DNA from 3 places in the Knoellia sp. AC549 genome. Region 2 is predicted to be linked to each of the others. Evidence: predicted binding sites of a transcription regulator. Region 2 holds the regulator's gene; each other region holds the start of a gene.

Region 1 (7,876 bases), 3.1 Mb from region 2:
CGCCGGCCGAACGTCGCGACCTGGAGCGCGAACAGCTTCACGTCGAGCACCGGTCCGACGACCATGAACACGAGGCGGGCGGTCATCGGGAAGGCCGACATGCTGGCGGCGACGAAGGCATCGGCCTCGGAGCAGATCGCGACGATGACGGCGAAGAGGGCGAGGACGATGACGGAGACGAGCAGGTTGCCGGCCAGGGTGTCGATCCACTGGCGGGGCACGACGACGTTGACGGTTGCTGCGACGGCGGCCCCCACGACGAGGTAGCCACCGGCGTGGAGGACGTCGTGCCGCACCTCGTCAACAAAACGCGCGAGACGGGAGCCGCCGGCACGCGCGCGGCGCGGCATACGGATCACGGAGTCCTTGCCGAGGCGGAGCCAGACCCATCCCACGACGACGGCGGTGATCAGCGACGCGATGAAGCGCGCCAGCACGACACGCCAGTCGCCCGCGAACGCCACTGCCGTCGAGGCGAGCACGATGGGGTTGATGGCGGGCGCAGCCAACAGGAAGGTGAGCGCGACGGCGGGCTGGATCCCGCGGGACACCAGCGCTCCCGCGATAGGCACGCTGGCGCACTCACACCCGGGAAGTGCCATCCCCGACAACCCTGCGACCGGCACGGCCGCGGCCGGGGACTTCGGCAACCACCGGCTCAGCACCTCGGGCGGGACGAGCACCGCGACAGCCGCTGACAGCGCCACTCCGAGGGCGAGGAACGGGAGCGCCTGGAGCGCGATGGAGACGAACACGGTGAGCCACGCCTGCACCGCCTCGTGGTCCTCGAGCAGGCCGGTGAGCCTGGGCCGGGCGAGTGCGAGGACGAGCATGAGGGCGGCCAGGACCCAGACCGCGTACCCGCCCGTCTCCGGCTGCGCCTCCGCGTCGTGCCCATGACGAGGCGTATGCCGTGCCTCACGCCGGGTGTGCCCCTCACCTTCCTGGGCGAGGTCCGGGCTGTTCTCGGACGGCGTCAGCGGCGGGGCCTCGACGTCGGGACGGTCGTGACTCACTGGCCGCTCGTGCCGTCGGTCGACGAGCCGGCCAGGTCGACGGCGCCGCCGTAGCGGCGGTCACGGTCTGCATAGATCTCGATGGATCGCCAGAGGTCGCGGCGGTCGAAGTCGGGCCAGAGCGTGTCCAGGAAGACCATCTCGGCGTAGGCGCTCTGCCACAGCAGGAAGTTGCTCGTCCGTTGCTCACCGGACGAGCGGATGAAGAGGTCCACGTCGGGCATGGCCGGCTCAGGGAGGTAGCGCGCCAGCGTCCGCTCGTCGACGTTCTTGGCCTTGATCCGGCCGTCTGCGACGTCCTGGGCCAGCGCACGAGCGGCATCGCCGAGCTCGGCCCGTCCGCCGTAGTTGACGCAGAAGTAGAGGGTCAGCCCGGTGTTGTGCTGGGTGAGCTCCTGGGCGACCTCGAGCTCCTTGATGACCGAGCCCCACAGCCGCGGTCGGCGGCCGACCCAGCGCATCCGCACGCCCCAGTCGTTGAGCTGGTCGCGCCGACGACGGATGACGTCGCGGTTGAAGCCCATGAGGAAGCGCACCTCGTCGGGTGAGCGCTTCCAGTTCTCGGTAGAGAAGGCGTAGGTCGACAGGTGCGTCACGCCGGCCTCGATCGCGCCGGCGACGACATCGAGGAGGGCGCCCTCACCGGCTTCGTGGCCCTTGGTCCGGGGCAGTCCGCGCTGGTTGGCCCAGCGTCCGTTGCCGTCCATGACGATGGCGACGTGGCCCGGAACCAGTGCCGGAGCCAGGGTCGGCGGCTGCGCGCCGCTGGGGTGGGCGAAGGGCCGGCTGGTCACCGCTCCACCATACGGAGCGAGCGCACTCCGTGCTCGAGGTGCCACTGGAGGAACGCCGTCGTCAGCCCACTCCCCTCCCTCCGGTGGCGCAGGTCGGAGGCGTCGGCGATGAACCAGTCGCCCGCGAGGAGCGCGGCGAGCAGTCGGAGCGTGTCGGGAGCGGGCGCCGCGGAGCCCGGGGGACGGCACGAGGAGCAGACCGCACCACCCGAGACGATGTGGAACGCGCGGTGGGGACCCTCGGCTCCGCACTTCGCGCAGTCGTGGAAGCTCGGCGCCCAGCCGGCGATCGCCAGGGCGCGCAGGAGGTAGGCGTCGAGGACGAGATTGGGATCGTGCTCCTTGCCCGCGAGCGAACGCAGGGCGCCGGTCACGAGGAGGTACTGCTGCAGCGCCGGCTCGCGCTCCTCAGTGAGGCGGTCACACGTCTCGAGCACCGCGTTGGCGGCCGTCCACGCGTCGTAGTCGCGCGAGACGACGTCACCCCACGACTCGAGCGTCTCGGCCTGGGTCACGGTGTCGAGGTTGCGACCCTCGTAGCACTGGAGGTCGACGAGCATCCCCGGCTCGAGCCTGGCGCCGAAGCGGGACTTGGTGCGGCGCACGCCCTTGCCGACCGTGCGGACCTTGCCGAGGCTGCGCGTGAGGACCGTGATGATCCGGTCCGCCTCACCCAGCTTGTGGGTGCGCAGGACGATCCCCTGGTCTCGGTAGAGCGGCACCTCCCGATTGTCCCCTGCCACCCTGACAAAGCAGGTATGCCGTGCCGCCCGCGGCCGTGGGGTTATACCGATGACGGCCCACAGCGCTGACGGGCGGCTCCTCCCATGGACGACCCCCCGGGGCGCCCATAGGTTCGTGAGGGTCAGACCATTTCCGTGCATCCGACAAGGGGTAGGACCATGTGTGAGCTTCACGACCAGCAAGGGACCCACGACCACGACGCTGTGACCTCGCAGCCCGACGTCGGACGTCGTCACCTCCTGCGCGGAGCCGGCGGCCTCCTCCTCGGCGGCGGGCTGGTCGTCGCAGGCGCCGGCGCCGCCCATGCGGCCACGTCGCAGAACGGTTGGCCCGCCAGCAGCAGCCCCACTGCCATCGGCATCACGGCGCTCTCCGTGTCGGGGCACAGCTTCCCCGCCGGCGTGCGTGGCGGCCAGGTCCACACGATCCTCGGCTACGTCGCTCAGCGCTTCAACAACGAGGTGGAGGCACTGGTCACCCCCGGATGCTGGGGCTACAACTACCGCGAGATCTCCGGCAGCACGAGCCTGTCCAACCATGCGTCGGGCACGGCCATCGACTGCAACGCGCCCCGGCACCCGCTCGGGGCGTCCGGCACGTTCTCCTCGACCCAGGTGAGTCGCATCCGCTCGATCCTGACCTACTGCAACAGCGTCGTGCGATGGGGCGGCGACTACTCGAGCCGCAAGGACGAGATGCACTTCGAGATCAACGTCGCCCCCGGCGACTCCCGCATCGCCCCGCTGGTCAGCAAGATCGGTGGTGGCACGACTCCCCCACCTCCGACCACCACCTGGTCCACGGTGAGCTCGGGAGCCACTGGCTTCCGGGTGGTGGCGATCCAGCACCTGCTCCGGGCCAGGGGTCAGTCGCTGACCGTGGACGGTGTCTTCGGTGCCATCACCGTGAGCAAGGTCAAGGCCTTCCAGTCCTCGCGCAGCCTCGCCGCCGACGGGGTCGTCGGACCCAACACCTGGTCTGCCCTCGTGGTCACGGTGAAGTCCGGCTCCTCGGGTGAGGCCGTCGTCGCCGCCCAGAAGACGCTCACGGCCCGCGGGTACGCATGCACGGCCGACGGAATCTTCGGTGCGACCACCACCTCCAGGGCCAAGGCCTTCCAGACCAGCCGTGGTCTCGTCGCCGACGGCATCGTCGGCCCAGCGACCTGGGCCAAGCTCACCCTCTGACCCCTCAGGAGTGCCGCATCATCGGGTGACCCGATAAAGACCCGCTCGACCCGAGTTGCCAGGTCGGGTCGAGCGGCCCGAAGCAGGGTCACCCGATAATGCGGTTGCGGGGCGGGGTTTGGGTCTAGAACACACGTTCGATCTGCGGTAGGCTCGGCGGCATGGCCGCAGCGCTGCAGCACTCGCTCTTCGACACCGGTGACGCCATCGACCTCGGCGCCCTCGCGCCGACGCGCACGCTCCTCGACCGCGGCGCCTGGGTCGACTACCAGCCGAGCTGGCTCACCGGCGCCGACCTGCTCTTCGTCGCCCTGCACCACGACGTGCCGTGGAAGGCGGAGCGACGGGAGATGTACGAACGCGTCGTCGACGTGCCACGCCTGCTGAAGTTCTACGAGCAGGGTGAAGCGCTCCCCCACCCAGCCCTCACCCAGGCTCGAGATGCGTTGTCCCACAGGTATGCCGGTGAGCTGGGTGAGCCGTTCGTCTCCGGCGGCCTGTGCCTCTACCGAGACGGTCGTGACTCCGTCGCGTGGCACGGCGACCGGATCGGACGGGCGAGGGACCAGGACACGATGGTGGCCATCCTCTCCGTGGGCTCCGCTCGGTCGCTCATGCTGCGACCGCGAGGGGGTGGACGCTCGATCGGCTTCTCCCTCGGGCACGGCGACCTCGTCGTCATGGGCGGATCCTGTCAACGGACCTGGGACCACGCGATTCCCAAGACCAGCAAGCCCGTCGGGCCGCGGATCTCCATCCAGTTCCGACCCCACGGCATCCGCTGACCCCACCCTCCATGCCACCACCTTTTCTCCCTTGACTCTCGATGAGGCACAGCAATATATTGCATATGAGACGCCCACCCGCCCCGACTGAGAGAAGGAAATGCCATGAGCACCGCCACGGATGGATCGATCAGGAACGTCGTGCTGGTGCACGGCGCCTTCGCCGACGGCTCCGGCTGGCGTGGGGTGCACGAGCGCCTGACGGCCCGCGGCTACCGGGTCTCGATCGTGCAGAACCCGCTCACCTCGCTCGAGGACGACGTCGCGGCCACCACGCGGGTGCTCGACCGCCAGGACGGGCCGACCATCCTCGTCGGCCACTCCTGGGGCGGCACGGTCATCACTGAGGCCGGCCTCCACGAGAAGGTCGCCGGGCTGGTCTACGTCGCCGCCCTGATCCCCGACAGCGGCGAGAGCTCGGGCCAGCAGTACGACGGCTTCGCCGCGACTCCCGACTTCGTCATCGACATCGGCGAGGACGGGTTCGGGTTCCTGAACCCCGAGCACTTCAAGAAGGGTTTCGCCGCCGATGCCAGCGACGCCGATTCCGACCTGATGCGCGACGCGCAGGTGCCGGTGAACATGGCGGTCTTCGCGCAGACGGTCTCGGACGCCGCGTGGCGTCAGAGGCCCAGCTGGGCCGTGTTCGGGACCGAGGACAGGGCCTTCGACCAGGCCATGCTGCAGCACATGGCGCAGCGGGCAGGCGCCGACGTCACCACTGTTGCGGGGAGCCACGCCGTCTACCTCACCCAGGCCGACGCGGTCTCGGACGTCATCGTCGCGGCGGCGGAGGCAGCTCCGGCGGCGGCCTGAACCCCGTGCCGCATCCGGACCCGCACGGCGCTTTGACTCGCCCCGTCATGCAGGGTGCAATACGTTGCATGCCGATCCCCTCGACGTCGACTCCTCCGAGTCGAGCCCTCCTGCGAGACGACGTCTACGGGCGGCTGCGCGAAGCCATCATCGACGGGACGTTCGAGCCGGGCGAGCAGCTCCGGGACGCCGAGGTCGCCACCTGGCTGGGGGTCAGCCGAACCCCGGTCAGGGAGGCCCTGCTCCGTCTCGGCCAGACTGGCCTGGTCGTGGCTCGACCTGGACGCTCGACGATGGTCAGCACGATCGACGCCCGGACCCTGCACGAGGCACGGGACGTCGTGGGGGCCATGCACCAGCTCGCGGTCCGCGAGTCCGTGCCGAGACTGACCGCCGACGACCTGCGCCGGATGAGCGAGGCCAACGAGAGGTTCGAGCAGGCGGTCGTGGCCGGGGATGTCGAGGCAGCGCTCGCCGCGGACGACTCGTTCCACGGCGTGCCCGTGGACGTCTGCGGCAACCGGTCCCTGGCCGTCGTCCTCGAGCAGTTCACACCGGTGCTCCGCAGGGCTGAGCGGCTCCAGTTCGCCTCGGCGAAGGGCCACGACTCGATCGTCCGGCACCAGGAGCTGATCCGACTGTGCTCGGCGGGTGACGCGGACGGCGCCGCAGCTGTCGTCTTCACCACGTTCCACTCGCTCTCCACGGCCGACGGGGCCTGACCCGCGAACATCCCGCACTCTCCCGTTCCGCCGGAGCCGGGACACAAGGCCCATTCCCAACCGCCCTCCACCGAGGAGATGTCGTGAAGCTGCACGAGTTCCCGCGCCACCCGCTGACGTTCGGCCCGAGCCCGGTCCACCGCCTCGACCGCCTCACCGCCCACCTCGGTGGGGCAGAGGTCTGGGCCAAGCGTGAGGACGTCAACAGCGGACTGGCCTACGGCGGCAACAAGATTCGCAAGCTCGAGTACATCGTCCCCGATGTCCTGGCCTCGGGCGCCGACACCTTGGTGTCCATCGGCGGCGTCCAGTCCAACCACACCCGCCAGGTCGCGGCCGTCGCTGCTCACCTCGGGCTCAAGGCTCGCCTGGTGCAGGAGAAGTGGGTGCCGTGGGACGACCCGGTCAACGACAAGGTCGGCAACATCCTGCTCAGCCGGATGATGGGTGCCGACGTCCGCCTCGACACCGCCGGCTTCGACATCGCCATCCGACCCTCGTGGGAGGACGCGGTGCGCGAGGTCAAGGAGTCCGGCGGCACGCCCTACGCCATCCCTGCCGGGGCCAGCGAGCACCCCCTGGGTGGTCTCGGCTTTGCCAACTGGGCCTTCGAGGTGGCCGACCAGGAGGAGCGGCTGGGCGTCCACTTCGACACGATCGTCGTCTGCACGGTCACCGGGTCGACGCACGCGGGCATGGTGGCGGGCTTCGCTGCACTCGAGGAGCTCACGGGGGTGCGCCGCCGTGTCCTCGGGATCGACGCCTCGGCCACCCTGGCCCAGACAACCGACCAGGTCGGCCGGATCGCACGCCACACCGCCGAGCTGATCGAGCTCGGCCGCGACCTCCGTGACGACGAGATCACCGTCCTCGAGGGGTGGGCCGGCGACCTGTACGGCATACCTGTCGACTCCACGATGGAGGCGATGCGGCTGGGCGCCGAGCTCGAGGCGATGATCACGGACCCGGTCTACGAAGGGAAGTCACTGGCGGGCCTGATCGACCTGGTCTCCAGCGGCGAGATCCCGCACGACTCCACGGTCCTCTACGCCCACCTCGGCGGGCAGCCCGCCATCAACGCCTTCCACTCCCTCTGGCCCAGCCCCTAGCCGCGGCGGCGGTCAGCGGATGGTGAGCGCGCGGATGAGGTCCCCGCTGAGCGTGAAGAGGTAGGTGAGGTCGGCGACGTGACCGGGGAAGTCGCCCTCGATCCGGTTCACCACCGCCCACCGGCTCGCGTCGATCCGGCGAGCCGTGACGAGCTCGGTCGTGTAGGTGAACTCGCTCCCGGCTCCCTGGAGGAAGTCGAGCACCTGGGCGGACCCGGCATACCTCTCGTCCTGGTCGACGACGACGGCGTCCTCGGTGAAGGTGCGTGCAGCGGCGTCGGCCTCGCGTGCCGCGTGGGCGGCGAGGAACTCCCGGATCGTCGCAGGCAAGCTCGATGGACTGGTTGCTGGTCTCGGTGGGGATGCTCATGTGGCCGAGCGTGCCGCCTGTCCCGGGCGGAGGGTCAAGCGCTGGAGTCTCCCCCTGGGAGAGGGTGCAGACTACGGCGCGTGGACGCAGGCCTGAGCATCGGAGAGTTCTCCCGCCTCACCCACCTGAGCGTGCGCACACTGCGGCGCTACCACGAAGCCGGACTGCTCGCTCCCGCCAACGTCGACGACGTCACCGGCTACCGCTACTACGCGGCCAACCAGATCCCGAGCGCCCAGGTCATCCATCGGCTACGCGACCTCGACGTCCCGCTCGCGGTCGTGCGACGCATCCTCGCGACCAGCGATCCGGATCTCCGCTCGCACCTGGTGA
Region 2 (7,876 bases):
GACCTTGTCCTCCACGAACGGGTCCCACTCGACGCCGTGCTGGTCGGCGTGCGGCGTCTGCGACGTGGTCCAGGTCTGGCCACCGTTGAGGCTCTCGGCGAGCTGGACACCGGCGACGAAGACGTGCTGCGGGTCCTGGGGGTCGACATAGACCCGGCCGAACCACCATGCGAAGCCGCCGCTGACGTTCTGCAGCGTGCCGGTGCTCGTCGAACCCACCGCCGTCCACGTGGCGCCGGCGTCGGCGCTGGTGAAGAAGCCGTTGAAGTTGCCGCGGGCCGTGCTGGAGATCAGGTAGGCGCGGTTGGGGTCGCTGTCGGAGAAGTCGACGCCCATGCGGCCGACGAGGTTGTCAGGGGTCTGCAGCGCCGGGTTGGTCTCGCTCTGGGGCAGCGGGGCGTCCTGGATCTCGGTCCACGTGCGACCGGCGTCGGTCGAGCGGTAGAGGTAGGAGTTCGGCCCGTAGATGCGCGACTTCTCGTCACGGATCTTGTCCCAGGTGGTGGCGAGCATGACGTCGGGGTTGCTCTTGTTGATGCTGACGTCGATCGCGCCCGTGGCGGCGGATCCGGGGACGATGACGCGCTCCCACGTGGAGCCGCCGTCCTCGGTCAGGAAGAGGCCGCGGGTCGGCTCGGTGTCGTGCAGCGCGCCCATGACGGCGACGAAGACGCGGTCGTCGTCGCGCGGGTCGATGACGATCTGGCCGATCGTGTCGCTGTCCTTGAGGCCCATGTTGGTCCAGGTCGCGCCGTCGTCGCCGGACTTGTAGACACCGTTGCCGTAGTAGGCCGAGCCACCACCGTGGTCGGGCTCGCCGGTGCCGGCCCAGACGACGCCCTTGGAGTCGACAGCCACCGCACCCATGGACTGGGGCAGCTGGTCGTCCCAGGCGACGTCGAACGTCGCGCCGCTGTCGGTGGACCTCCAGAGGCCGCCGGTGCCCGTCGCGATGTAGGACACGCCCTGGGTCGTCGGGTCGGCCGCGATGTCGCGGATGCGGCCACCGATGTTGGACGGGCCGAGGTTGCCCCACACCTGGTCGGTGCTGGGACTGCCCTGCGACGTCCTGCCCATGGAGGTGGACTGCGCCACCGCTTCCTTGACCGCGTCCTGCGGGATCGACCCGTCGGCGTTGGCACGCTGGAGGTACATCCACTCCTCGGCGCCGGTCGGGTCGGCCGAGGGCCGGTCCTGCTGCTTCGCAGCGCTGGTGCGTCGCTTCTTGTCTTCCGATTCCGCCACGGAGGCCGCCGAGACGCCGACCGGTACGGCCAGAGCTGTCACGGCGACGAGCGGCCACCACTTCTTGTGTGCGAGTGCCACTTGCATTCCTGCCTGCAGGGTCGGGTCGGCCCCGTCGGCGGACCACGATCTGGTCAACCTAGTCGTCACAACTGACTAGGTCGAGGGTCTGGACGGACTACCTGTGAGTACTGTCCATAGACTTGTCCAATGCCCGCCTCCCGGACCCGTCTCGCGGCTCACTTGGGGGTCGGCGTCGTCGTCGTCGGTGCTCTGGTCGGGTGCTCGTCCGGAGATGGTGAGGGGAAGGCCTGTCCGACACCCAGCGCTGCCCCGGCCTCCGAGATCGCGCTCCTGCCGTCGGGCCTGTCCTTCGACGGGGTCGGCGAGGTCACGAGGGTCAGCTCGACCCAGGGCCACGTGAACGCCCGGGCCGTCTCGACCCAGCCGCTCGAGGAGCTCACCGTCTCGATCCAGGACGCCGTCACCGCGGCTGGCTTCCGACCCGCCGGCATGGACAACGAGGGGTTCGAGGCCGAGGTGTTCTTCACCTCCGGGACGTATGCCGCGGGGCAGGCGCTCGTGCGCGCCGCCGACTGTGAGGGCCAGTGGGAGATCGACCTCGTGCTCGTCGACCCCAGCCAGCTGCCGAGCGCCACTCCCAGCCCGACCACGAGCTGAGCGGCTCCTGTCGTGGGCCGCGGGCATCATGGGTCCCATGACCTCCGAGCCCGTGTGGGAGACGCATCCGGTCACGCCCGACCGGTTCGAGGACTTCGTGACCGTCGTCAACAGGAACCGCCGCAGGACGCACTGCTGGTGCCTCTCCCATCGGCTCACCGCGGCCGAGGTCACCGAGCTCGGCGGCACCGGGGAGGACCAGCGGGAGCTGGCGATGCGCGCCCTCTGCGAGCGTGAGCATCCACCGGGCGTCATCACCTATCTCGACGGCGAGCCGGTCGGCTGGTGCAACATCGGGCCCCGCGCCGAGATCACCCGCCTCCAGCGGTCCGCGCTCATGCCCCCGACCGACGACCTCCCGGTGTGGAGCATCGTCTGCATCGTCGTCCGCAGCGGCTTTCGAAAGCGCGGGGTGACCCGGCACCTCATCGAGGGTGCGGTCGACTACGCACGGGCCAACGCAGCTCCCGCCGTCGAGGCCCACCCCGTCGACCCGCAGGGCCGCATGGACCTCACGATGGCGTTCGTCGGGACCAGAGCGATGTTCGAACGCTGTGGCTTCGAGGTGGTCGGCACGACCGGGGCGACGGCCAGCAAGATGCCGCGCCTCACGATGCGCCGAACCCTGCCGGCCTGAGCGCGGCAGGATGTGGCCATGCCCCGACACGTGACCCGGGAGTGGGTCATCCGGCGACGCCTCGCTGTCCAACGACTCTCGTCCGCGCCGCTCCCCCACGCTGCCGATGCTGTCCGCCTGCTCACCTGTGTCCAGAGCCAGGACGCGCCGCTCGCAGCGCACTCCCTCGCCATGCGCTCACGCGCGCCGACGTATGCCGCGGTGCTGGCCGAGCAGTCGGCCGGCGGTTGGGTGCGCACGCACATCCTCCGACCGACGTGGCACCACGTCGCGCCACAGGACCTTCGCTGGATCCAGGGGCTCACCGGCGGCAAGGTCGAGGCCGCCATGCCGGCCCGACACCGCCAGCTGGGACTCACGCCCGAGATCATCGACCGGGGCATCGACCTCCTGCGCGAGCTCCTTCACGGAGGTCGGTCGATGACGCGCAAGGAGATCGGGCCGGAGTTCGCCGCCGCAGGCCTGCCGGGACCGGGCGAGACGATGGCGCACCAGCTGATCTGCGCCGAGGTGAGGGCCGTCATCTGCTCCGGGCCACCCCGGGGCACCGAGCACACCTACGCCTTGGTCGACGAGACGATCCCGTCGGCGGAGTCGGACACGTGGTCGCGTGCGAGGTCGCTCGTCGAGCTGACCCACCGGTTCCACGCCGGGCACGGCCCTGCCTCCGAGCGCGACCTCCAGCGCTGGAGCGGGCTCACCCTCACCGAGATCCGTTCTGCCACAGCGGAGATCATGACCTCCAGCTCGCTTCAGTCGACGCACCCGCTCGAATCCGTCGAGTGCCAGGGCGAGACCCTCTGGTACGACCCCACGGTGACGGCCCGCGCGTCGCGCAAGCACACGGCATACCTGCTGTCGACCTTCGACGAGGCGGCACTGACCTATCCCACGACCGGTTTCCCGAGGAGCAACCCCGACGCCGACCGGACCCGACTCATCTCCGAGGCTGCCGGTGGGATCGTCGTCGTCGCCGGGCAGGACCTCGGCACGTTCAAGCGCAGGACCGAGGCCAAGCGCGTCACGGTCACCGTCCGCCCCGAGGTCGACCTCGACCACGCGGAACGCGATGGCATCGCCGAAGCCGCGCAGTTCCTGGCAGCCTTCCACGACCTACCCCTGAACCTCGTCTTCGCCTGAGGGTGAGGCGTCCGACTCCCCCGTGAGCAGCAGTGGATCGGGTCAGGCGTCGTTGGTGCCGAACCCGTCGCGCTCGGCCCGTTCGTGCGAGTCCTCGGTCTCCTCGAAGAAGGTGATCGTCAGGCCCGCCGGAGCGTCGACTCTGGAGTTGAGCGACATCCATGGGGTGAGGACCGGCTCGGCGACCACGGTTGCTCCAGCACTCTCCGCCTCGCGGGTCGCCGACTCGGCGTCGTCCACCTCGAACGCGATCCGGATCTTTGGGCTCGGCGTCCCCGCCGCCTCGACGGCGTCGATCGCGATCCTGTGCGCAGGACTGGCGATCTCGAAGGTCGCCCGGCCCGCCTCGAGGATCGCGACGCGGTCCTCCCCTCCTGAGGAGAACGCGGCGATCTCGTCCATGCCGAGGACGTCCCGATAGAACCGGACCGCCGCGTCGTAGTCCTCCGCCTCGACCACCACTCGCAGCTGCCTGACCTTCTGCACGCGTCCACCCGTCTCGTCCGTCATGACAGGTCCAAGCGCATACAGCCCCGTCTTATTGCACCGGAGCGACCTCTCGCGTCCGACCTCGACGCCACGCCTGTCGCTGGAACGCGACCAACCCGCGGCCGAGACGAGACAGCAAAGGGCGCCCCGCGCGAAGAGTGGCGGGGCGCCCTCCATGCTGAGTCGGAGAGGGGTCGAAGCTCATCCAAGGACTCAGGACCGAACCGGGGTCGAAGCGGCTCGGAGTGTGTGCGTCAGCCCTGCGGGATGACGATGGTCTGACCGACCCGGACCTGGGCCGTGGCAAGGTCGTTGGCCGCCTGCAGCTCGGCGACACCGGTCGCGACCGACACCCCGGCGAGGTGCTGTGCGGCGATCTCGGAGAGGGTCTGCCCCTGCTGCACCGTCACCGTCACGTCGGGCGCCGACGCAGCCGCTCCTCCCGTGAGGGCGACGAGTCCGACCACGAGAGCGACCAGGAGAACGAGGCTCGTCAGGGCGAGACGACCGGCGCGGGTGACCCTCAGCGCCGGCGCCGCGAACACCGGCACCGACGCGCCGGTGGGGACCGACACGAGGCGCGGTTGCGTCGAGCGACGCGGAACCGGACGCGGTGCGGCATACCCGATGGTCGTGCCGTCCAGCACTGCAACTGCACTCATGGTGTCCTCCTGGATCGGTGTCACGCTCGAAACGGTGTTCGAACGAACGCTTGTACGATTTCTAGCACGGACGTTCGAGGAGTTCAAGACACGCGTCGAACAGATGTTTGAAACACCTGCCCGAACTCCGTAGTCTGTGCTCATGTCAGAAAGCCAATCAGGCGCCACCGACAACGCCCTCTGAGGAGACGAACCATGAGCGACAAGCGCCGCCAGGACGACGCCGACGTCCACCAGCTGCCCGACCGTGACCCGGGCGACGGCACCCTGACGGTGCGGCAGCGCAAGGTTCTCGACGTCATCCGCAACTCGGTCGACCGCCGTGGCTACCCGCCGAGCATGCGTGAGATCGGCCAGGCCGTCGGCCTCACCTCCCCCAGCTCGGTGTCGCACCAGCTGCACGCCCTCGAGAAGAAGGGCTACCTGCGCCGCGACCCCAACCGGCCCCGCGCGCTCGAGGTCATCTCCCCCGACACGCCGAGCGATATCCGCGGCTACCGAGGTGGAGCGGCTCCTGACGACATCGACGCCGACCTCGACCCGACGGGATCGGGCGACACGCGGCCGGAGGCGAGCTATGTGCCCGTGCTCGGCCGCATCGCCGCCGGCGTGCCGATCATGGCCGAGGAGATGGTGGACGAGGTCTTCCCCCTGCCCAAACAGATCGTCGGCGAGGGCTCACTGTTCCTGCTCAAGGTCGTCGGTGACTCGATGGTCGACGCCGCGATCTGTGACGGTGACTGGGTCGTGGTGCGTCAGCAGCCGAATGCCGACAACGGCGACATCGTGGCGGCCATGCTCGACAACGAGGCGACGGTCAAGACGTTCAAGCGCAAGGACGGCAAGGTCTGGCTCATGCCGCACAACCCGTCCTTCGATCCCATCGACGGCGACCACGCGACGATCCTCGGCAAGGTCACGGCGGTCCTGCGTCGCATCTGAGCGGCTGGGCTCACCCCACCCGCGCGGCCAGCTCCCGCGCCAGGGCGGTCAACGTGACGCCGAGCGGCGCATCGATCCGATGCGTTGTCTCGGCGTCTCCACGCGTGGGGCCCAACGTGACGACGACGACGGGTATGCCGTGTGCCGCGGCGCGTCGCACGAACCGGTATCCACTCATCACCTTGAGCGACGACCCGAGCACGACGAGGACCGGCGCGGCCTCGGTGAGGGCGAAGCACTGCTCCACCCGTGGTTTGGGCACCGAGCCGCCGAAGAAGACCACATCGGGCTTGAGGGTGTCGTCCCCGCACAGGAGACAGCGAGGCGGGACGAAGGTCTGCACGGCCTCGTCGGCAAGGACGATGTCGCCGTCGGGCCGGATCTGGCTGCTCACCCGTGAGCCGTCGCCGACCAGTCCCAGAGCCAGAGAGGCAAACCCGGGGTTGGCGTCGTCCATGAAGGCCTGCACGAGGTCACGGTCGGTGCGTTCGCCGCAGGTGAGGCACTCGACGTCGGCAAGGCTTCCGTGGAGCTCGATCACGTCGCGCGTGCCGGCGTCCTGGTGGAGGCCGTCGACGTTCTGGGTGATGACGGTGCCGATCGCGCCGACGCGCTGGAGCTCGGCGACGGCTCGGTGCCCGGCGTTGGGCTCGGCGACGGAGAAGCGCTGCCAACCGATGAAGCTGCGGGCCCAATAACGTTGTCGCGCATCACTGGTCGCACAGAACTCCTGGTGCGACATGGGTGTCACCCGCCGCTTCCCGTCGGGCCCGCGGTAGTCGGGGATGCCACTCTCGGTCGAGATGCCGGCGCCGGTCAGGACCAACGCAGGGCCGCGGTCGCGCAGGAGCGATGCGACCTCACCCACGGACACCTCTCGACTCACCCCACCATCGTAGGTCGCCCAACGCACCGCGCTGCATCACTCGCCCGGGCAGGCGCTCTGGTGGACCAGCGCTCCCGTGACCATCCAGCGCCAGTCGGTGGCCGACCCGCCCGCGTACGCTCCGGCTCCGCACTGGCACCTCCAGTGCCACCGGCCGAGGGCGTCACAGCTGACGTCCGGGTGGTGGCTGCGGCGGGCTGTCCGCCTTCGCATCGTGGCCTTCATGCTGGAGAGGAGGGCTCGGCACCACCGCCAGATACGCCCGACCCTCGTCCGTCAGCGCATCACGCGGCGTGCAGAGGACTGGCCGATTGATAACTGACTGTTATAGGATGGATCCATGATTGATGCAGCCGGCCTCCGGGTCATGCGCGCCATCGCCGACGAAGGCAGCTTCACCGCGGCGGCGCTCTCACTCGGATACTCCCAGCCCGCCATCTCGCAGATGGTCCGTCGCCTCGAGACCCGCACCGGCACGACACTCGTCGAGCGCATCGGCCGCAGCGTGCGCCTCACCGAGGCCGGTGCCGTGCTGGCCCGCCACGCCGGGCCGGTCCTGTCGGCCCTCGATGCCGCCGAGGAGGAGGTCGCCGCCATCGCCGGGCTGCGCTCTGGCCGCGTCCGCCTCATGGCGTTCCCCAGCGCCTCGGCGACCCTCGTCCCCAAGGCCCTGGCCAAGGTCAAGGCCGAGCACCCGGGCGTCTCCATCACCTTCAGCGAGGGCGAGCCGCGTGAGTCGCTGGCCGCGCTGCGTGCCGGGGAGTGCGACCTCGCGGTGGCCTTCGTCTACGAGGGCACCGACCTCGGCCGTGGCGAGGAGGACCTCGACGCGTTCGTCACCACCCCCCTCCTCGACGACGAGGTCCTGCTTGCGGTGCCAAGCACCCACGACCTCGCCGGTGCCAAGCACGTCGACATGGCCGCCCTCAAGGACGAGACGTGGATCGCCGGCTGTCCCCGCTGCCGAGGCCACCTGCTCCAGCTCGCGAGCACGGCGGGTTATGTCCCCGACATCGCCTACGAGACCGAGGACTACGTGGCGGTGATGGGACTCATCGCCGAAGGGCTCGGTGTCGCGGTCATCCCCGACCTCATCCTCAAGACGGTCCACCACGAGGACGTCGCGGCCCTCCCGATGACCCCGGCCTCGCGCCGCCACATCGTCGCCGTGACCACGCCCGACCTTCAGCGCGT
Region 3 (7,876 bases), 1.6 Mb from region 2:
CGCCGCGACCGCCTCGGCGCGAGCGGTGCGCCAGTTGATGAGGCCGGCCTTCGACCGGGTGCGGTGCGAGCCCAGGACGAGATTCTCGGTGATCCCGGCGCCGGGGAGTATGCCGTCGCGCTGCCGGTCCTCGGGGACGTAGACCACGCCACTGCGCAGCCAGGTCGCGGTGGGACGGCCGACGAGCTCGACGTCGTCGACGGTGAGCGATCCTGTGGCAGAACGGATTCCGGTCAGGGCCTCGGCGAGCTCACCCTGTCCGTTGCCGGCGACCCCGGCGATGCCGAGGATCTCACCGGCGCGAAGCGAGAGCGAGACGTCGTCGACGAGGGGCTTCCCTCCGCTCCCGGCGACGGTGAGGCCGCGGACGATGACCCGGGCAGGGGAACTGGTCACCGCGTCCGCGGCAGCACCCTCGGACGAGACCCCCAAGGACGCCTCACCAAGCTCTTCCTCGCCGAGAGCGACCTGGGCGGCCCGGGCCAGGGCGGCTGCATCCGCGTCACTGCCCGCGACCTCGCCGATCATCGTGGCCGCGAGATCGTCGGCGCTGGTCTCGGTCTTGTCGACGGTCGCGATCCACCGACCGTCGCGCATGACCGTCATCCGGTCACAGACCTCCATCGTCTCCCGGATCTTGTGGGTGATGAGGACGACCGACATGCCGTCGTCGACGATGGCCCGCATCGACGAGAACAGGTCGTCGACCTCCTGCGGGGTGAGGTTGGTCGTCGGCTCGTCGAGCACGAGGATCTTGGCTCCGCGATAGAGCGCCTTGAGGATCTCGACGCGCTGCCGCACCCCGACGGGCAGGTCGGCGACGCGGGCGCTCGGGTCGACGGTGAGGCCGAACCGCTCGGACAGCTCGGCGATCCGTTGGGCCGGGGTCTGGGCGGACCCGTCGGCTGCCTTGAGGTTGGCGGAGTCCGTGCCCAGGACGATGTTCTCGGTCACCGTGAAGACGTCCACCTGCAGGAAGTTCTGGTGGACCATGCCGATGCCCGCCGTGATCGCGTCCTTGGGCGAGGCGATCGTGACGGGGCGTCCGTCGATCTCCATCGACCCGGCGTCGGGCGCATAGAGGCCGTAGAGGACGTTCATGAGCGTCGTCTTGCCTGCGCCGTTGCCGCCGAGCAGGCCGTGGATCTCGCGGTCGGCGACGGTGAAGTCGACCCCGTCGAGAGCCACGACCGGCCCGAAGGTCTTGCGAATGCCGGACATCTGGAGCAACGGTCAGCCGATCTTCGCCGTGTTGAGCTCGACCTTGACCGTCCCGGCCTTCACGTCCGCCATGGCCTTGTCGACCGCGGCCTTGGCATCGGCGGGGACGCCCTCCGCGAGCTTGATCGTCACACCGGTGTCGAAGCCGAGGGGGTAGTTGCCCTTCTCCTCACCGGCCTTGATCTTGGCGAGCACGTCGGCGAGGGGCTTCTCGAAGTCGTAGACGACGCTGCCCGCGTAGTGCTCACCAGCCGCTGCAGACTTGTCGGTGTACTTCGCGGTCACCCAGCCATCGCCGGCCGCGCGGCCCTCGAACGCCTGGAAGGTGCCGGTCGAGCCGACGTTGAGCGACCCGACGATGACGTCGGCGCCCTGCCCGAGGAGCTGGGTGGTGAACTGCTGCGCCTTGGCCGCGTCGTTGAAGTCACCGGTCCACACGGGCTTGATGGCGGTCGATGCTCCCGAGTCCTTGACGGCCTGCTCCATGGCGTGGACCTCGGCCATCGAGAAGGGCAGCGACAGGCCGCCGACGTAGCCGACCGTGCCGGTCTTGCTGAGCTTGGAGGCGAGGACGCCGATGCCGTAGAAGCCGAGGTGGAACTGCCGGTCGATGGTCCACACGTTGGCGGGCTGGTCCTTGGGCACGCCGTCGTACTCCGCGATGAAGTTGACGTCCGGGTTGTTCTTGGCGACCTTGGCGGTGGCGTCGTAGAACTGGGAGCCGTGGGTCCACACCACCGTCGCGCCGTCACCGACGGCCTCGGTGAGGCGGGCCTCGACGTCGGGGACGGCGACCTTCTCGGTGAAGGAGACCTCGGCGCCGGCGGCCTTGGCGGCATTGAGGGCGGCCAGGCCCACGGCGTTGTAGTCGGCGTCGTTGGTCGGCCCGGAGAAGATGGCGGCGACGACCGCCTTGCCATCGCCTCCGTCACCACCATCGGCTCCGTCGGTCCCTTCCTCGCCGCCGCCACAGCCGGCGAGCACGAGGGCGGAGACAGAGGCGAAGGCGAGGGTGGTGGCGGCGCGGCGACTGAGTCGTCCCGGCGCGGTCAGGGTGGTCAGGGGGAACGCGATCGGGTCATGGCAGGTCCTCTGGTGCCGGAGCGCCTCTGGGGCTGAGGCTCTCGCAGGTGTGCCGAGCAGTCTGTTGCGTCGCCCGCGTGCCCCTCATTGGCATCACCTGCCCAACGCGTCCGAGCCCTGTTGGCAGTCTCGACCGAAGGGAGCGTGCAGTGTTGCGATCGCGTGTCGCCGTCGTTGCCATCCGTGGCCGACGCAGCCCCACCCGGTCGAACCAGGCGATCCCGCCGAGGTGACCACACCCGCCGGTATGCCGTCCGCTCACCTTCGCGAGCTCACCGCGGCTTCCCCGTTGGTGCCGTCAGACCGCGCAGGTCACGGCGCGGTCCAGTAGATGACCGACCTGCCTGGGCCCGTCGGTAGCGAGCTCAGGCGGTGAGGTCCCAGCCGTCTGCTTGGTGCTCGGCCATCCACTGGTCGACCCAGTGGGCGATGAGGTGTGCGGGTGGTTCGTGGGTCCAGGGGTCGGGTGGTCCGGTGTCGAGGCGGGTCCGTTCGAATGCGCCCGGGTGCGCGGCGGGATGGTTCTTCGCTCGGGCGCGCCGGATCGCGGTCAGGCGCGCGGGCAGGTCCCGGTCGTAGGAGCCGGGCGTCAGGTCCCAGCTCACGGATAACCCGTATTCGTCGGGTGGGTGCACCGTGGCGGTGAGGCGTTGGTCGTGGACCTGGGTGTGGTGCCGCTGACAGAGCAGCGCCGCGTTGGCCAGGTCCGAGGGGCCGCCGTCGACCCAGTGGATCAGGTGGTGTGCCTTGGCCCACCCGGCCGGGACGTCACAGCCGGGGTAGGTGCACCCACCGTCGCGGTGCCACAACGCGCGACGCTGAGCCCGGGTGAAGAGCCGCACCGCCCGGCCCAGGTCAAGGACCTCACCCTCGGCACCCAGCACCACCGGGATGACATCGGCGTCGCACGCGAGCTGCCGCACCACCGCCGGGGACAGCATCGTGGCCTGTGCCCTGGACACCATCACCCGGCCACACCCGCCACCAGACCCAGCACCCGTACCCGTCATCGAGCCCGCAGAGTCGGTGCCAGTGGCGGCGTCGGTGTCGCTGTTCGTGTTGCTGTTGGTGTTGCCGTTCGTGTTGCTGTTCGTGTTGGTGTGTGTGTCGGGGTTGTCGCCGCTGTCTGCGTTCTGGGAGCGGAGCTTCTTGAGCAGGTCCTGCAACGTCATCCTCACGTGCAACGTCGTCGACGCCCCACCAGGAGTGGTGTTCGCGCCGTCCTCGCCCGCGACCCGGCCACAGACCGCAGCCAACGCTTCCGCGCGACGCTGCTCCGCCGGACGGGTGTCCCGCTCCCCCGTGACGTCGTTCGGGGCCGGCTGCGACAGCGGCCCGACCACCGCCTCCAACGTCGCCGCCTGTGCCGGGGTCAACCCGAGCCGGTACTCGGTGATGTCGGCGTCGTTGACCCGTGGTGAGGTCAGGTACGCCGCCTTCCGCAACCTGCCCTGCGCATCATCGAACTCGCCCTCGACCCCGAACATCGCCAACAGGTGCGGCCGCAACCGCCGCGCCTCCGCGCACCCCCACCGCACACCATGGTCCAGGACCGCGCCCGCCACCGTCGGCACCGCGCCCGGGAGGAGGTGGTCGGACAGCTTGGCCATCTCCTTCAACGCCGTCAACGCCAACCCCGCACCCACCTCCCCGGTGACCACACGCGCCCACACCACGCCCTCGGCCCGCTCCGGGTCCGCGTACGCCCCCGCCCCCGGACCGGCCGTGGACCAGAGCCCGCCCCGGACCGAGCACGCCACCTCCTGCGCGAGCTGCGCCACCTGCCCCGCGCCCCCCTGGCACAACGACGGCGCGTGCTCGCGCACCCAGGAGTGCACCGACCCCACCCCACGCCGGGCCGAGGTGAACTCCCCCCGGTGCGCCGCCTCCGCGACCACCCGCACCTGCGCCGCCCCCGCCCGAGCCTTCACGTCATCCAACAACCCCATGAACTCCGCCAGCTCCGGGCCACTCAACCGGGCCAGCACCTCCCCCAACGGGCCCGCCCCGGGGCCATCGGACGCGAGCACCTCCCGGGCACCCTCCAACACCGCACGCAGCCGCGCGATGTCGGTTACGTGGGCCTCGTTCATACCCACCATTGTCCTCGAACAAGTGTTCGTTTGTCAAGCCGGTTGGCCCGACTCCTCAGGTGAATTCCACACTGGCACAGTCGAATTCGCTAAGGCGTGGCCGACGTCGGGGCGGCTCACAACCCCGCTGACACGACGCTACCCACGGCCTCTGACAAGAGTTGGGTGGGCGGCAAGGTGAGCCGGGCGGCAGACCGAGTCACATATGAGGATGCGGGCGTTTGCGACGAAGGAGCAACTGAGCGCGCGTCCTCATATGTGACGGAGGTGAGCGGACGGCATACGAAGACATGCAGTCGCGTTGACCACGACGTGGAGGTGTGGGACTCGATCGTGATCGGCGCTGGCCAGGGCGGACTGGCCGCGTCCTACTTCCTGACCCAGCGCGGCGTCGACCACCTCGTCCTGGACTCCAACCCGCGAGCCGGAGGGGCGTGGCAGCACCGTTGGGACTCGCTCTCGATGCACGACGTCCACGGCGTCGCCGACCTCCCCGGCGAAGCCGCACCCGGCCGCTCCGGCCTGAGGGCGAACGTCGCCATCCCGACCTACTTCGCGGACTACGAGCAGCGGCACGGACTGCGCGTCGTCCGGCCGGTCGACGTCACTGAGGTCACGAGCGATGGCGACCTGCTCGTCGTCCACGCCGGAGAGCGCGAATGGTGGACCCGCACGCTGGTCAACGCCACGGGCACGTGGGGCCGGCCGAACTGGCCGCGCTACCCCGGGGTCGAGGACTTCCGGGGCGAGCAGTTCCACACCGCGACCTACCCCGGCCTCGACCAGCTGCGCGGCAGGCGCATCCTCGTCGTCGGTGCGGGTGCCTCAGCCGTCCAGTTCATCGGCGAGCTGGCCCCCGTCGCCCACCTCGTCTGGGTGACCCGCCGCCCTCCCCGGTGGCGCACCGAGGAGTTCGGGCCGCAGACCGGTCTGCAGATCGTCACCGAGGTCGAGAAGCGCGTCGTGGCCGGGCTGCCACCGACGAGCGTGGCTGGTGCGACCGGGCTCATGCTGCGCGAGCAGGAGCAGGAGGCGCTGCGGCTCGGCGCCTATGACGACCCGCGGCCGATGTTCGAGCGCCTCCTCGCTCATGGCGCGCAGTGGGCGGATGGAACGGTCGAGAGCGCGGACGTCATCCTCTGGGCGACCGGATTCCGTTCTGCCGTGGACCATCTGGAGCCACTGAGCTTGCGAGGCCCCCGTGGCGGGATTCCCCTGGAGCGCGTGCCGGGCAACGTCCAGGCTGCCACCACCGCTGTCCGTGACTCTCGGGTCCACCTCATCGGCTACGGCCCGTCGGCGAGCACCATCGGTGCCAGCCGGGCTGCTCGCCGGGCAGCCCTCGAAGTCGCCCAGCAGGTCGCTGAGCAAGCGTCCTAGGGCAGGCTCAGGCCAGCACGACCTTTCCCGGCGTGACGACGCGGGCGCCCCACCCGAAGAGCAGTCGCCCATCGGGACTCCGGACCTGTTCCAGCAGGCGTGCATTGCGTTCTCCCGTGACGGGATCCAGATCGATGACGGCACACCGCGCCAGCGCTTCGCCGACCTCGATGACCGCCTCGCCCAGCTGCAACCGGTCGCCGGGAGCCGGGTCCTCGTCTGCGTCCATGGTCACCGTCGCCCGGAAGCGGACATCGAGAGCCGGCGGCACGGCATACCCCTTGCTTGTCATCGCCTCTGAGAGGCGGCGCAGCGCGCCGGTGGCGACGATCGAGATCGGGTCGGCATAGACGACGTCGCCACGTTCGGCGCGCGCCAAGGCCACCTCCCGCCCGACGTGTGTGGAGAAGACAGCGTTGAGTGCGGTGTCCTGCAACCGGATTCGCGCACCGCGACCCCAGTAGTCAGCGACGTGTATGCCGTCCGCGGCGTCCTTCGCCGTCGCTTCCGTCGTGCGCCCGTCTGGCGTCGTAAGGGCCAACCGGTCGCCGAGGTCTCGGGCGACGAGCTGCAGGAGGGACGGGTTCTCAACGGTCCGCACGACACGTCGAGTGGCCCCGTCGACGAGGCACCAGGTGCGGTCGCCGACGGGGCCATGCTCGTCGAGCTCGATCTCGTCGCGGTCGATGTGGCGGGTGCCCTTGATGAGGGCGAGTCCGAGCCGTTCGACGCGCGGGCGTGGGGTCACTCGGAGAGCGTGGCCTCGAGCGTGATGGGGACGGCGCTGAGGGCCTGGCTCACCGGGCAGTTGGCCTTGGCGTCCTCGGCCGCGGCCTGGAAGTCCTCGGCGGACATCCCCGGCACGGCGCCGACGACCTTGAGGGCGATGCCGGTGATGCCGGTCCCGGGCACGAAGGTCACGGCCGCGGTCGTGTCGAGCGTGGTCGGCGCGGTGCCGGCCTGGGCGAGGCCGTTGGAGAAGGCCATGTTGAAGCACGACGAGTGCGCGGCGGCGATGAGCTCCTCGGGACTCGTCTTCCCGTTCGCCTCCTCGGCGCGCGAGGGCCAGTTGACGTCGAACGTGCCGATGCCGGATGACTCGAGCGTGACCTGGCCGTTGCCGCTGAAGAGGTCACCCTCCCAGTGGTTCGAGGCGGTGCGGGTCGTTCCTGCCATGAGGACTCCTTGGTCGGGGTGGGCTGCTTGCACCAACCTTGGCCTGCGACCTCTCCACGCACAAGGGCGGGGTCCGGGAAGGCCTGCGCGTGCTCATCACCCGGTGACGCAGTCCTGCCACCCTCCGACGCGCCGCTCTTGCGCCAAACGCGTCATATGTATACATTTGGTTCACTTGCACACATCAACCCAGGAGTATGCCGTGACTGCTCGCCCGTGTTTCCACCTCGCCATCCCCGTCGACGACGTCGCCGCTGCGCGGAAGTTCTATGGAGGGGTCCTCGGCCTGTCGGAGGGTCGGTCCGCGGAGCAGTGGATCGACTGGAACTTCTACGGCCACCAGGTCGTGACCCACGAGGTGGCCGTCCACCCCGGCCCGGCCGGGCACAACCACGTCGACTCGCACGAGGTGCCCGTGCCGCACTTCGGCGCGGTCCTCTCGGTCGAGGACTTCCACGACCTCTCCGAGAAGATGAAGGCAGCCGGTGCGACGTTCGTCATCGAGCCCTACCTGCGGTTCGAGGGTCAGCCGGGCGAGCAGTGGACGATGTTCTTCCACGACCCCTCCGGGAACGCGATGGAGTTCAAGGCGTTCGCCGACGAGTCGCAGATCTTCGCGAAGTAGGGTCTGCGCCCGTGCCCTCCGGAACCTCGACCAAGGCCGATCGCGTGCATGGGGCGGTCCTCGCCGACATCATGTCCGGCGCCCTGGCACCGGGGGCATTGCTGGACGAGGTCGCCCTGGCTGCGCAGCACTCGGTGTCACGCACTCCCGTGCGCGAAGCGCTGCGCCGCCTCCAGAGCGACGGACTCCTCCGGACCGGGCCACGCCGACAGCTGCTCGTCGTCGACGTCTCGCCGGAGCACCGCCGTGAGATCACGACCCTGCGCGTCGCCCTCGAGGGGGCCGCTGCCGCGACAGC

Evidence for each region. Region 2 encodes LexA, which represses DNA repair genes until DNA is damaged. Its sites were predicted from a motif close to TCGAACANNTGTTCGA; they were not measured.
Region 1: the regulator LexA is predicted to act here: its motif matches at 3,867-3,882, upstream of ACZZ98_RS00540 (alpha-ketoglutarate-dependent dioxygenase AlkB).
Region 3: the regulator LexA is predicted to act here: its motif matches at 4,412-4,427, upstream of ACZZ98_RS07775 (HNH endonuclease signature motif containing protein).

What each region holds. Positions count from the first base shown of each region.
Region 1 covers NZ_OZ409890.1:104,681-112,556, forward strand. The annotation lists gene ACZZ98_RS00520 (permease) at 1-1,016, opposite strand, end outside; gene ACZZ98_RS00525 (isoprenyl transferase) at 1,013-1,810, opposite strand; gene recO (DNA repair protein RecO) at 1,807-2,532, opposite strand; gene ACZZ98_RS00535 (peptidoglycan-binding protein) at 2,713-3,741, shown strand; gene ACZZ98_RS00540 (alpha-ketoglutarate-dependent dioxygenase AlkB) at 3,903-4,526, shown strand; gene ACZZ98_RS00545 (alpha/beta fold hydrolase) at 4,632-5,342, shown strand; gene ACZZ98_RS00550 (GntR family transcriptional regulator) at 5,411-6,064, shown strand; gene ACZZ98_RS00555 (1-aminocyclopropane-1-carboxylate deaminase) at 6,148-7,173, shown strand; gene ACZZ98_RS00560 (hypothetical protein) at 7,186-7,503, opposite strand; gene ACZZ98_RS00565 (MerR family transcriptional regulator) at 7,624-7,876, shown strand, end outside.
Region 2 covers NZ_OZ409890.1:3,202,858-3,210,733, reverse strand. The annotation lists gene ACZZ98_RS15645 (WD40/YVTN/BNR-like repeat-containing protein) at 1-1,326, opposite strand, end outside; gene ACZZ98_RS15640 (hypothetical protein) at 1,456-1,926, shown strand; gene ACZZ98_RS15635 (GNAT family N-acetyltransferase) at 1,964-2,563, shown strand; gene ACZZ98_RS15630 (winged helix DNA-binding domain-containing protein) at 2,582-3,703, shown strand; gene ACZZ98_RS15625 (VOC family protein) at 3,746-4,213, opposite strand; gene ACZZ98_RS15620 (LysM peptidoglycan-binding domain-containing protein) at 4,447-4,854, opposite strand; gene lexA (transcriptional repressor LexA) at 5,050-5,796, shown strand; gene ACZZ98_RS15610 (Sir2 family NAD-dependent protein deacetylase) at 5,807-6,682, opposite strand; gene ACZZ98_RS15605 (LysR family transcriptional regulator) at 7,023-7,876, shown strand, end outside.
Region 3 covers NZ_OZ409890.1:1,617,329-1,625,204, forward strand. The annotation lists gene ACZZ98_RS07765 (ABC transporter ATP-binding protein) at 1-1,221, opposite strand, end outside; gene ACZZ98_RS07770 (BMP family ABC transporter substrate-binding protein) at 1,234-2,205, opposite strand; gene ACZZ98_RS07775 (HNH endonuclease signature motif containing protein) at 2,670-4,397, opposite strand; gene ACZZ98_RS07780 (NAD(P)-binding domain-containing protein) at 4,716-5,777, shown strand; gene ACZZ98_RS07785 (MOSC domain-containing protein) at 5,785-6,525, opposite strand; gene ACZZ98_RS07790 (OsmC family protein) at 6,522-6,953, opposite strand; gene ACZZ98_RS07795 (VOC family protein) at 7,156-7,578, shown strand; gene ACZZ98_RS07800 (GntR family transcriptional regulator) at 7,590-7,876, shown strand, end outside.